DNA from 3 places in the Kitasatospora sp. NPDC001547 genome. Region 1 is predicted to be linked to each of the others. Evidence: riboswitches for the same ligand, from Rfam matches in the RefSeq annotation. Region 1 holds a riboswitch; each other region holds the start of a gene.

Region 1 (4,204 bases):
GAGAGCCGTGCCGCGGATGGGTGCGGCCGAGCGCCGGGTGCAGCAGGCCCTCCCGCCCGATCGCGTACAGGTACCGGGCCGCGCACTGGTGGAAGGCCATCGCGCAGGCGAACGAGCCGGTGACGACCAACCATTGGAACACCTTCACCGCCCAGGCCCCCAGGTGCACGCCGAGCGGGTCGAAGAACAGGCTGTTGCCGTCCTTGCCCGGCACCCCGCCGCTCGCCACCGCGACCGCCTGCTCGACCCCGTTGCCGGACACGATCATCCAGGACACGAAGACGTAGAGCAGTCCGACCCCGATCACCGACACCAGCGTCGCCCGCGGCACCACCCGCTTCGGATCGCGGGACTCCTCGCCGTACATCGCGGTGGACTCGAACCCCACCCAGGACCAGAACGCGAAGAACAGGCCGAGCCCGGCCGCCGCCGCGCCCGAACTCCCCACTCCCTTCAGCGCGTTCAGCGGGTTCACGGCCCCGAGCACGATCCCGTCCGGGCCACCGCCGGAGAACAGCACCGCGAACGAGACCGCCCCCAGCACCCCGATCTCCAGCACCAGCGCGACCCCGAGCACCCTGGCCGTCAGATGGAGGTCGAACCAGGCCGTCACCCCGATCGCCGCCGCCCCGAACAGCGCGTACCAGCCCCAGCCCAGCTCCACCCCCAGCTGCGAACGGACCAGCCCGCGCAGCGAGTACGCGAAGAAGCCGAGCGCCGAGGCCTCGGTGACGACGTACGCGAGCACCGCGAGCAGCCCCGAGGCCATCCCGACCACCCGGCCCAGCCCGTGCGAGACGTAGCCGTAGAACGCGCCGGCCGCGGTGATGTGCCGGGCCATCGCCACGTACCCGACCGAGAACACCGTCAGCACCACGGTCGCCACGACGTACGCGGCGGGCGCGCCGACTCCGTTGCCCTGTCCGACGATGATCGGCAGGTTGCCGGTCATCGCGGTGATCGGGGCGGCGGTCGCGAGTGCCATGAACACCACGCCGACCAGGCCGACCGAGTCCGCCTTCAGCCGGTCGACCCGGCCCGCCCCGGGCCGCTCCCGCCCGACCGCCTCCCCCGCCACGTCCCCGCTCCGGACCGCCATCCGGCTTCCTCGCCTCCCGGACCCGCCCGACCGACCGGACCGGCCGGGCGCTGACCGTCCGCCAGCATGGCGCGCGGAGGGCGTCCGCGTGACGACGACCAGCGGGCGGCACAGCGGAGTTGACGCCGCGTTCGACCGCTCGAACGGCACGGCGGGGCCGGACGGCCCGGAAAACGGCCCCGAGCCCGGAGGCGGACCCGGCCTCGGAGGCGGGCCCGGCCCGGAAGCGGACCCGGCCGCGGAAAGCGGGCCCACCCCCGGAAGACAGGCCCGGCCCCGGAAACGACAGCGGCCGGCCCGGCCGCACGAGGAGGTCCCCTCGTGCGGCCGGGCCGGCCTGGGCGTGTCCCGCGCCCATGTCCACTGTGCGGCGATCACCCGGTCGAGCGGTCACCCGACATGACCATCCCGGAGGATCGATTCGCCCCGCAGCAGCGGTGGTTCCTGAAACCCTGGAGGCTCAGCGGCCCCTGGTCAGAGCGCGACGCCGTGCGCGCGCAGGTAGGTGACCGGGTTGATGTCCGAGCCGTACTCCGAGCCGTTGCGGATCTCGAAGTGCAGGTGCGGGCCGGTCACGTTGCCGGTGGCGCCGGAGAGGCCGATCTGCTGGCCGACGGTGACGGTCTGACCGATCTTCACACCGATCGAGGAGAGGTGCGCGTACTCGGCGTAGTGGCCGTCGGCGAGCTTGATCTCGACCTCGTTGCCGTAGGCACCGCCGTTGCCGGCCTTGACCACGACACCGTTGGCGACGGCGCGCAGCGGGGTGCCGGTGGCGGCGACGAAGTCCTGGCCGGTGTGGTGCCCGGAGGCCCACATCGAGCCGGCCACGCCGTAGGCGGTGCCCAGCTTCGGGTTGGCCAGCGGGGCGACGTAGCCGGAGGTGGCGGCGGCGACCGGAGTGGCGGTCACGGTCGCGGCCGGAGCGGCGACCTGCACCTGGGTCTGGAGCTGCGCGGACGGCTTGGCCGCCTCGGTCTTCACCTGGACCTGGGCCTGCGGCTTGGCGGCCTGGGTCGCCGGAGCGGCCGGCTTGGCCGGGGCGGCGGGCTTCGCCGGAGCGGCGTCGGCGGACGGCGCGGCGGCGTGACCCGGCAGCGCGAGCTGCTGGCCCGGGAAGATCAGGTTCGGGTTGGCGCCGACGACCGAGCGGTTCTGCTCGTACAGGGCGTGCCAGCCGCCGTCGACGTTCTTGGCGTCGGCGATCTTGGACAGGGTGTCGCCGCTGACGACGCGGTAGCTCTCCTGTGCGGCCGGGGCAGCGGCCCGGGCGGCGGGGGCGGCGGCCTGCGCGGCCGGCTTGGCCTCGGTGGAGGCGGCGGCCGGGGCGGCCGGAGCGGTGTGCGCCTGGGCGCTCACCGCGGTGACGAGCGGGAGGACGAACGACACGCCGGTGACGGCGGTGGCGATGCCGATGCGGGCGGCGCGGGGCAGGGCGATACGACGAGCCTGAGCAGGCATGGAATTTTCCTCTCCGACGCCTGCGAGGTGAGCTGTCGGGTTCGGGCTGGAGTTGCCCGGCCGCATGCGCGGCTTCACCCCTAGCCGGTCCTGGACGCCCGCGCCCTGAGGCGCGAACTCCGGTCCGGCGACTTACCTGTGGGTCCCCCGCTCCTGCCGTACAGAGTTCGTTTCGAACCACCGGGCGGCGGCAGGACTCGGCGTTCCACCCGGTGGATCCGTCCGGACTGGCCGGGCGGTCGCTGAACTAAAACCCATCCGTTCGGGTGAAGCAATGTCGATCTCTTGAAACCGCAACGATCCCCCCTGCCCCGGTGACCCTCCGCAGGCCCGGCCGTACGGTGCGTACACAATCCATTTACCCCCTGCCACTGATCCACGACCCTGCGCCGAGATCGGCGACACTGCGCACCCGCCCGCTCACCCACCGCCCAAACCCAACACACCCACCGGTGACCCTTGTCACGTGCGCCTCAGCAGCGCAGGATTCGCCCGTGGCCACCTCCGAGGCCGGCACCCTGCGCCTGGGCACCGCGCAGGGACGCTGGGTACTACTGGCGACGGTGCTCGGCTCCAGCATGGCGATGCTCGACGGCACCGTGGTGAACGTCGCCCTGCCCCGCATCGGCGCCGACCTCGGCGCCTCCCTGGCGTCCCTGCAGTGGACGCTGAACGCCTATCTGCTCACCCTGGCGGGCCTGATCCTGCTCGGCGGCGCGCTCGGCGACCGGTACGGGCGGCGCAAGGTCTTCCTGATCGGCGTGGTCTGGTTCGCCATCGCCTCCGCGGCCTGCGCCGCCGCGCCGAACATCCACGTGCTGATCGCCGCCCGCGCCGTCCAGGGCATCGGCGGCGCGCTGCTCACCCCCGGCTCGCTCGCCATGCTCCAGGCGGTCTTCCACCCTGACGACCGCTCGGCGGCGGTCGGCCTCTGGTCAGGCCTCGGCGGGGTGTCGGCCGCGGTCGGCCCCTTCCTCGGCGGCTGGCTGGTGGACGGCCCCGGCTGGCGCTGGATCTTCCTGCTGAACCTGCCGCTCGCCGCCGCCGTGATCGCGGTCACCACCCGCTCGGTGCCGGAGAGCCGGGACGAGGGCGCCGCCGGGCGCTTCGACGTGCTCGGCGCCGTGCTCGCCGCACTCGCCCTCGGCGCGATCACCTACGCGCTGACCGCGGCCGGCGAGGGCCTGTCCCCCACGGTCTGGACCAGCGGGGCGATCGGGCTGGTGCTCGGCGTCGTCTTCGTGGCCGTCGAGCGCCGCGCGCCCGACCCGATGCTGCCGCTCGGGTTGTTCTCCTCCCGGCTGTTCACCGCGGTGAACCTGGTCACCCTGTGCGTGTACGCGGCGTTCAGCGGCGTCTTCTTCCTGCTGGTGGTGCAGCTCCAGATCGTGTCCGGGTTCTCGCCCCTGGTCTCGGGCTTCGCCCTGGTGCCGATCACCGTCCTGATGCTGGCGCTGTCCGCCCGGGCCGGCCGCCTCGGCAAGCGGATCGGCCCGCGCGTCCCGCTGACCGTCGGCCCGATGCTGTGCGCCGCCGGGGTGCTGCTGATGCTGCGCACCGGGCCGGACTCCTCGTACTGGGTGGACGTGCTGCCCGCCGTCACGGTGATGGGCTGCGGGATGACGCTCCTGGTCGCGCCGCTCA
Region 2 (4,204 bases), on a different contig from region 1:
CAGTCCGGCGAGATCCGCAAGGTCCGGATCGACGGCGCGTCCAGCCGGCTGTCCACCGAGGGCTACGTCTACCTGCCCCCGCAGTACTTCCAGCCGGAGTACGCCCAGAAGCAGTTCCCGGCCGTGATCGTCAGCACCGGATTCCCAGGAATCGCGGAGAACCTGATCACCCGCTTCAACTACCCGGGCGCCGCGCTCAAGCTGCTGCAGGAAGGCCGGATGCAGCCGACCGTCATGGTCCTGGTGCGTCCCTCGCCCGCGCTGCCGCAGGACACCGAGTGCGAGGACGTCCCGAACGGCCCGCAGTCCGACACCTACTTCACCAAGGACGTGCCCTCGGCGATCCAGGCCAGCTACCGGGTCTCCACCGACCCGCAGGCCTGGGCCTTCATGGGCAACTCGACCGGCGGCTACTGCGCGCTCAAGCTCGCCATGCGCCACCCGGACGTCTTCCCGACCGCCGTCGCGCTCTCCGCCTACTACGACGCCGCCGACGACCCGACCACGGGCGACCTCTTCGGCGGCAGCAAGCAGCGCCGCGACGAGGCCAACCTGATGTGGCGGCTGAAGAACCTGCCGCAGCCGAAGGTGTCCGTGCTGCTGGCCGGAACCAAGAAGGGCGACGGCGGCTACCGGCAGGAGACCGAGGCCTTCGTCGACGCGGTGCGGAGCCCGATGAAGGTCTCGTACAGCATGCTGGAGAACGGCGGCCACAACTTCGAGACCTGGAGCGCCCTGCTGCCGTCCTCGCTGGAGTGGCTGTCCCAGCACCTCAAGGTGCCGAACCAGACCGTCTGAACCTGACCGACCGCGAGCCCGAACGAGCGGCCCCGAAGGACCAGACCCTCGACGACCGGACCGCAACGACCGAACCCCCGGAGCCACGGCCCGGGGGTTCGGTCGTTGCGGTCCGCTTCTGGGCCGGTCGGGTCGTTCAGGAGCCTTATGGCCCCCGCCCGGCGGTCCCGCCGCTCAGGCCAGCCGCTCCAGCGTCCCGGTGTGCAGCTCGCCGACCCGGCCGCCCTCGCCCTCGAAGGTCCAGAAGGCCCGCACCGTCAGCTTGCCGAGGTCCATCACATGGCTGACGGTGATCCCGCTCTGCTCGGTCCAGCTGACGAAGTAGATCTCCGGCGCGACCTCGGCGACGTGCAGCCGCACGTCCTCCCACTGGCCCGCGGACTCGCCGAGGCCCTCCCAGCGCAGCCGAGTGCCGTCGGCCGAGTAGGTGTTGCGGAAGGCCGCGCCGTTGTCGGCCTGGAAGAGGTAGGTGCGGCCGGCGAAGGCGGGCAGGGGCGCGGTCATGGTGGGGCGGGTCCTCGTCTCGGTCAGGTCGTGGCTGTCGGGTCGTGGCGAGCACCCGGTCGGGCTCGCCGCTCTTGTGCACGGCGGATGATGTCCGACTCCCAATTTATCCGACCGGGCCCAGTCGGTCAGGTACTCGCCACGGTACGGTCCGCCGCCAGGTCGCCGGCAGGCCACCAGCGCTGCCGGCAGGCCGCTCACCGGCCTGAACCGCCTGGATCGTGCCCTGTCCCCGCCGGCCGGAACCTCCGCCCGGCCCAGCCGCAGCCCACTGCTCCCGGAGAACGATCAACTGGACTGCCAACCGGCGTCGTTGATCGACACCACTGTGAGCTGCGCGACAACGGGGCGGGCCGGGTTGTCCGTTCACGGACGACCCGCCTAGCCTGCAACGGTCGTCCGCCCTCGCGGACCCCGCCGCCGGGACGCCGAGTCCCGTCCACCCGTCGGCGGGTCACCGAGCACCACAGCGGACGGGAGCGGGGGAACCAAGGTCAGCGCCCGGCCCGTACGCCCCCGCGTGCGGCCGCGGCTAGGGGTGAAGCCGTCCCACCGGCGGCCGGGCAACCTCAGCCCGAATCCGACAGCTCACCTCGCAGGCGTCGCAGAGGTCACCCCATGCCCCAGCCTGCCAGCTCCACGCACCGGCCCGCGCTCGCTCTCGCGCCCGCCCGCCGCCGCGGCCCGCGCCACGCCCGTCCGTCCCACCGCGGCCGCAACGCCGCGCTCGCCGCCACCGGGGCGTTCGCCATCAGCGGCGCCGGCCTGCTCGGCCTGCCGTCCGTCAACGGTGCCCAGGCCGCCACCGCGCCGACCGTCACCCAGGACCGGCTCGCCCCCGCCACCATGGTCGCGGGCAAGGCCACCACCGCCTCGCTGGGCCTGCACTCCTCGGCCTGCTTCACCGCGAAGACCGTCGGCGTGGGTGTGCGCGACGCGCGCGGCACCAACCTCGACTTCCCCGGCAACGCCTCCAACGTGCAGATCTGCCCGAGCGGGGTCGGCTTCACCAGCGGTGCGCGCACCCTGCCCGCCGGGACGTACACCCAGTTCGGCTTCTGGCAGGACCTCGGCGGCGGCTGGCACAACCTGCCCTCGCAGCAGCTGGTGGTCTCCGCCACCGGGACGTCCACCCCGACCCCGACCCCGACCCCGACGGCCACGCCGACCCCGACGGCCTCGACGACCCCCACGGCCACGCCGACCCCGACCCGGACGGCCACGCCGACCGCCACCCCCACGGCCTCGACGACTCCCACGGCCACGCCGACCCCGACGCCGAGCACCACCCCCAGCACCACCCCGAGCCCGAGTACCCCGGCACCGTCCTCCCCGGTCGTCGGCAAGTCGCTGACCTGGTCGGACGAGTTCAACGGCGCGATCAGCTGGGGCCAGCGCTGGGTCGGTGACAAGAGCACCGCGTACCGCTACGGCAACCACAACCCGGGCGACAACAAGCTCGACTGGCTGAACAGGAACAACGTCGGCGTCGCCAACGGGGTCGCCACCTTCACCGCCACGTCCGGCGGTCCGGTGCTGGAGAACGGCAAGCAGTCCTGGAACACCGGCTTCCTGACCACCGAGGGCTCCAGTGAGGGCTTCCAGGTCAAGACCGGCGACTACGCCGAGACCCGGGTCAAGCTGCCCGCCGGCAGCGGCGCCTGGCCGGCCCTGTGGACGTGGAAGAACGGCAACGGGGAGATCGACTCCTTCGAGTACCACCCCGACAACCCGAACCTGCTGGAGCTGACCAACCACGTCAACCCGGGCCACGGGAAGTACTACACCGACGCGAGCGCGATCGCGAAGGACCAGTGGGTGACCATCGGCACCTACTACGGCGCCGACTCGGTGGACTGGTACGTCAACGGCGTCAAGGTCTTCTCGGACGGCAAGGGCGTCGGCGCCGGCTGGTCGGCGTACCTGATCCTCAACCTCTCGGTGTGCGCGGGGCAGTACCACCCCGCGCCGCAGGGGACCGCCCCGATCACCTTCGCCGCCGACTACGTCCGCGTCTACCGGTAGGACGGGCGCGGCACGGGCGGGCGCCGCGCGGCGTCCGGGCCCGGCGGACCGCCCCGCCGGCCGGAGGATCCCGCAGACAGGAGGATCCCGCCGGTAGGACCGCTCCTACCGGCGGGACCAAGTGGCTCAGGAACGGGCGATCCTCTCGACCACCGTGATGTCGAACGGCTGCCGGTTGTTGGACTCGTTCCGGTCGTCCGCACTGCGCACCGTGACCGCTCCGCCGCCCAACCTGCCCGCCGGCAGCCGCGGGTCGAGCCGGACCGGGATGAGGGCGGTCGCGCTGCGCGCCTCTCGCAGACCCGGGCCGAACACGCACCGCACGATGCGGCCGTGGGCCGTCACCTGGCAGTCGGACGGGAAGTACGGGCCCTCCGTGGTGACGCCCTCCGGCAGGGCGACCACGACCGTGAACGGGGACGCGGTGGTGTCCGGGCCCCCGTTGCCGACGAAGGCGTGGATGGTGGTGGTGCCGCCGGGGGTGGCCGGGTCCGGGTCGAGCCTGACCACCTCCAGGTCGGAGTCGGAGGTCCGGGCGGCGGCCGGCGCGGGCAGCGTGGAGGCCCCGGACGTCCCGGATCCGGACCCGGCGCCTGCCCCGGGCTCCACCGGCGCGGGCAGGGTGGACGCCTGGGGCGTCGACGGTGCGGGCAGGGTGGAGGCCTCGGGTGTCGACGGTGCGGGCAGGGTGGAGGCCTCGGGTGTCGACGGTGCGGGCAGGGTGGTCGCCGGGGGTGCGCCCGCCGTGACCTCCAGCGCGGGCCGGGGCTCGGGCCGCCGCAGCGCCCAGGACGGGTCGCCGGCCAGCACCATCACCGCGCACCCCGCCGCCACGGCCGCGACCAGCCCGGTCCCGCCGGACCTCCGCCCTCTCGCG
Region 3 (4,204 bases), on a different contig from region 1:
CCAGGTGGTCGAACTCCCCGTCCTTCGCCCCCAGCAGCAGGGCCGCGATCTCGGCCCGGGTGTAGATGAGGGCCGGACCGTCCGGGAACCGCGAGTTGCGCATCGCCACGTCGCCGCCCGGCAGGGCCGCGAACTCGACGCAGTTGCCCTGGGAGTTGCTGTGCCGGCTCTTCTGCCAGACCACCCCCTGGAGATCGGCCGCGGCCATCCCGTTGTAGGTGTCGTACGAGCCGTGCGTGTCCTGCGAGTCGTGCATAGAAATCTCCCGAAGAGCTCCGGAGTTGTCGTCCAGCGCGGCGCCCCCGGCACCGTCGAAACGAACGGGCCGGCCCCGTACCGGTCCGGCACAACGCCTCACTTGACGCGATGATAGCTGCAGTGCACGTGCATCAGCACGGGACGTTGCAGGTGCACCAGGCCTTTTACCCGCATCCGCCAACTCTTCACGGGCCTTCTTCTGACGGTACGTAAACGGACATAGCCGATGATTCACCGGGCTCGTGATAACCGGCCGTGAGCACCCCCCCGCTGAATGTTGATCTTCGAACGCCGGGAGTCGCACCCTCGTGACCCTCCGTCAAACCATCCCCATGCTGTGAGACATCTCACGTGCCCCAGGTGCAACGGCCGCCCCCGCGGATCGCGTCGTGGCAACCACCCGCGGCCGCGCGGGGGTTGAGTGAAGAATGTCCGGATTGTAGGCAAAGCGCCCGGACCGGCGCCGGAGACGCACCCGGTCCGCGCGGGGTCCGCACCGCGACCGCGCGAATCCTGTCCGGCAGCCGACTGCAAGCCCGACGGGCGGATGTCCTACGATCTCCGGCATGAGCACCGCAGCCATTCCGGGCGCGCCACTGCCCGTCCGCACTCCAGGCTCCCGTGCGCGGGGGCGCCACCGTCGTCCCGAGCGCCCCGAGATCCCGGCCGGCGCCCCGGCCCTGGTGCTCGCCGTGCCCGCGACCGCCGGGCCCGAGTCCCGCTCGGTCGTCGAGGAACTGCTCTCGATCGTCCGCACCGAGCAGAACGGCGTGCAGACCGCGGTCGGCTACCTCCCCGGGAACGGCGCCGAGGTCGCGGGCAGCGAGGACCGCACGGTGGCCGAGCTGCTGGCCCTGGCCGCCGAGGCCGGGCTGCCGATGCCCGTCCTGGTGCCGCTGGTGCCCGGCCCGCACACCTTCCTGAGCGAGCTTCACGCGCTCGCCGCCGAGTACGGCGCCCCCGTCACCGACCCGCTGGGCCCGCACCCGCTGCTGGCCGAGGCCGTACACGTCCGGCTGTCCGAGGCCGGACTGGCCCGGGCCGACCGCGCCCGGCTGTTCGCCATCGCGACCGCCGCCGACGGCGTGGTGCTGACCACCGTCGGCGGCGAGGACGCGGCCGCCGCGGCCGGCATCACCGGTGTGCTGCTCGCCGCCCGACTGGCCGTGCCGGTCGTCGCCGCGGCGCTCGACGTGCCCGGCTCGGTGGCCGCGGCCGTCAACCACCTCAGGGACACCGGCTCGCAGCGCCCGGCGCTGGCCCCGCTGGTGATCGGCCCGGAGGCGGACTCCGAGCTGCTCGCCACCGCCGCCGAGGAGACCGGCTGCCCGTCGGCCGCGCCGCTGGGCGCCTACCCGTCGGTCGGCCAGCTGATCGCCTCCACCTACCTGGCCGCACTGCCCATGCCGTCCGCGGAGGACCTGGCGCGGGCCGAGGCGGAGGCCGCGGCCGCCGCCGAGGCCGAGGGGGCCCTGGAGGGCGTTCGCGGCGCCCACGCGGCCGCCGAGGGATCCCTCGGGCAGTAGTCGACACCGCGCGCCGGTTCGCGCGCGCAGAAGGGCCCGGAACGGTTCGCGTTCCGGGCCCTTCGCATCGGCCCCACTGCATTGCCCGCCGGCATCGACCCCCGCCCTGTCGGGCCCATGGGGATTGGCGCCTTCCATGGCTGGCCACGGCCGACCCGTCCCGTACGGGGAGTCGGACGGCAATGAAGTGGAATGTCCGTTCTGGCGTCATTTGAAGGGAAATAGGGAGCGCGGCCCCGGGCACGTGAATCGAGGCCGCTCCCCCACTCTCCGGAGCACACTGTTCCGCAATTCGACGCCCCGTCACGTCACTTCTGAGGCGAAGCCAGTTGTCGCTTTCCGCAACAGCATTGCTTGAAAACGATCATTTACGATCATGCTCGGCCGCAATTTTGGCAGTTCCCACTAAACCGTGATGTGCATCACAGGCATTTGCGGTTTGAACTTAAGTCTGATTAACGTGCTCCCCGTTCGTGACCACACGAACCCGGTTCATCCGCAACGCCGAGTCCTGCCGTCGGATGTCCTGGCAGCGCGAAAACGCACCACGGCAGGAGCGGGGGAACCACAGGTAAGTCGCCCCGGACCACTCTTCGGAACGGTCCAGGGCTAGGGGTGAAGCCGCGCTCACCGCGCGGCCGGGCAACTCCAGCCCGAATCCGACAGCTCACCTCGCAGGCGTGGGAGAGGACCGCGTCTTCATGCTGCCCACCAACGGCACCAGCCTGTCCAGCCGCACCCGCCGCGTGATCGCCGCCCTCGGCGTCGCGGGCGTCGGCCTCACCGTCCCCTGCCTCACCTCGGGCACCGCCTCCGCCGCCACCGTCGCCACCTGGGACAAGGTCGCCCAGTGCGAGAGCGGCGGCAACTGGAGCATCAACACCGGCAACGGCTTCTACGGCGGCCTCCAGTTCACCTCCAGCACCTGGTCCGCCTTCGGCGGCACCGCCTTCGCGGCGCGCGCCGACCTGGCCACCAAGGACCAGCAGATCGCCGTCGCCGAGAAGGTCCTGGCCTCGCAGGGCCCCGGCGCCTGGCCGGTCTGCTCCGTCAAGGCCGGCCTGACCAAGGGCGGCACCCCGGCCGCCGTCGACACCTCGGCGGGCTCCACCCCCGGCTCGACCACCGCCGCGCCGGCCCAGAGCGCCACTCCGGCCGCTCCGGCCGCGAAGCCCGCCGCCAAGCCCGCGCAGGCCCCGGCAGCCAAGCCCGCCGCGCCCGCTCAGGACGCTCAGACGGCCGGCGACTCCGCCGCCTCCGGCAGCCGCGGCGACTGGGCCCAGAAGCGCCAGCAGCAGGCCCAGGGCGGCGACTACACCGTGGTCGAGGGCGACTGGCTGTCCTCGATCGCCGACCGGCACAACGTGCAGGGCGGCTGGGAGCGGCTGTACGAGCTCAACCGCGGCACCCTGACCGACGGCCCGGACACCATCTACCCGGGCCAGCACCTGTCCTTCGACGGCTCGTCCGCCGACAAGTCCGGCGCGGACTTCACCTGGTTCGACCGCTCGCAGAAGTCCGGCCAGTCCGCGAACGGCGGCGCCGTGAACGCCCAGCCGACCGCGCAGTCCCAGGCCCCGGCCGCCAAGCCGGCCGCCAAGCCCGCTCCGCAGCCCCAGGCCCAGACGCCGGCTCCGGCTCCGGCCGCCACCGGCAGCATGGCCGCCGCGGTCTCCTTCGCCGAGTCGAAGGTCGGTCAGGCGTACGTCTACGGCGGCACCGGCAACGGCGGCTGGGACTGCTCCGGCCTGACCCAGGCCGCGCTGCGCGCCGCGGGCATCTCCGTCCCGCGCGTCGCCGCCGACCAGGCCGCCGCCAGCACCCACGTCTCGCTGGACAGCCTCCAGCCGGGCGACCTGCTGTTCTGGTCCAACAACGGCAAGGACTCCGGCGTCTACCACGTCGCGATCTACGTCGGCAACGGCAAGTACGTCGAGGCCGCCAACCCCAGCTCGGGCGTCCGCGAGCAGACCATCGCCAACTGGGCCCCGGACTTCGCCGGCCGGGTCTGAGGACGGCGAACGGCCGACAGCCGACGGACGACGGCTGACAGATTTCAGCTGACAGATAACAGATAACAGATAACAGATTTCATCATCTGTCAGCTGTCAGTCGAACGCTGACCACCCGCCACCCCCGGGGAGAGTCTGGTCGCTCTCCCCGGGGGTTCCGGCGTTCCCGGACGGGCCGGCCGCCCTGCTCCCGTTCCGCAGATCCGCCGTATTCCGTGGTGGACACCTCCTCGCAGCGGGCATGCTGCTGCTCTGCACCCGAGGAGGAGTCACATGGCCCAGGTCACCGTCACCCTCGACGCGAACCTCGCGATCGACGCGATGATGCTCTCCGGCACCAAGAACCCACAGGACGCCGTCGAGCTGATCCTGCGCGACTACCTGGCCCGCGGCCGCCGTACCGAGACC

Evidence for each region. Region 1 has a riboswitch for cyclic di-AMP ahead of ACFY0X_RS32905 (peptidoglycan DD-metalloendopeptidase family protein). Riboswitches for the same ligand answer to the same signal wherever they lie in the genome.
Region 2: it holds a riboswitch for cyclic di-AMP, as region 1 does, so the genes downstream of both, ACFY0X_RS21605 (hypothetical protein) here and ACFY0X_RS32905 (peptidoglycan DD-metalloendopeptidase family protein) in region 1, are expected to answer to the same signal.
Region 3: it holds a riboswitch for cyclic di-AMP, as region 1 does, so the genes downstream of both, ACFY0X_RS20790 (transglycosylase family protein) here and ACFY0X_RS32905 (peptidoglycan DD-metalloendopeptidase family protein) in region 1, are expected to answer to the same signal.

What each region holds. Positions count from the first base shown of each region.
Region 1 covers NZ_JBIAVL010000029.1:35,696-39,899, forward strand. The annotation lists gene ACFY0X_RS32900 (APC family permease) at 1-1,099, opposite strand, end outside; gene ACFY0X_RS32905 (peptidoglycan DD-metalloendopeptidase family protein) at 1,574-2,560, opposite strand; cyclic di-AMP (ydaO/yuaA leader) riboswitch at 2,563-2,700, opposite strand; gene ACFY0X_RS32910 (MFS transporter) at 3,055-4,204, shown strand, end outside.
Region 2 covers NZ_JBIAVL010000011.1:213,709-217,912, reverse strand. The annotation lists gene ACFY0X_RS21615 (alpha/beta hydrolase) at 1-798, shown strand, start outside; gene ACFY0X_RS21610 (MoaF N-terminal domain-containing protein) at 973-1,302, opposite strand; cyclic di-AMP (ydaO/yuaA leader) riboswitch at 1,755-1,919, shown strand; gene ACFY0X_RS21605 (hypothetical protein) at 1,921-3,327, shown strand; gene ACFY0X_RS21600 (hypothetical protein) at 3,454-4,204, opposite strand, start outside.
Region 3 covers NZ_JBIAVL010000011.1:14,265-18,468, forward strand. The annotation lists gene ACFY0X_RS20780 (DUF397 domain-containing protein) at 1-256, opposite strand, end outside; gene ACFY0X_RS20785 (hypothetical protein) at 825-1,784, shown strand; cyclic di-AMP (ydaO/yuaA leader) riboswitch at 2,277-2,478, shown strand; gene ACFY0X_RS20790 (transglycosylase family protein) at 2,465-3,796, shown strand; gene ACFY0X_RS20795 (hypothetical protein) at 4,070-4,204, shown strand, end outside.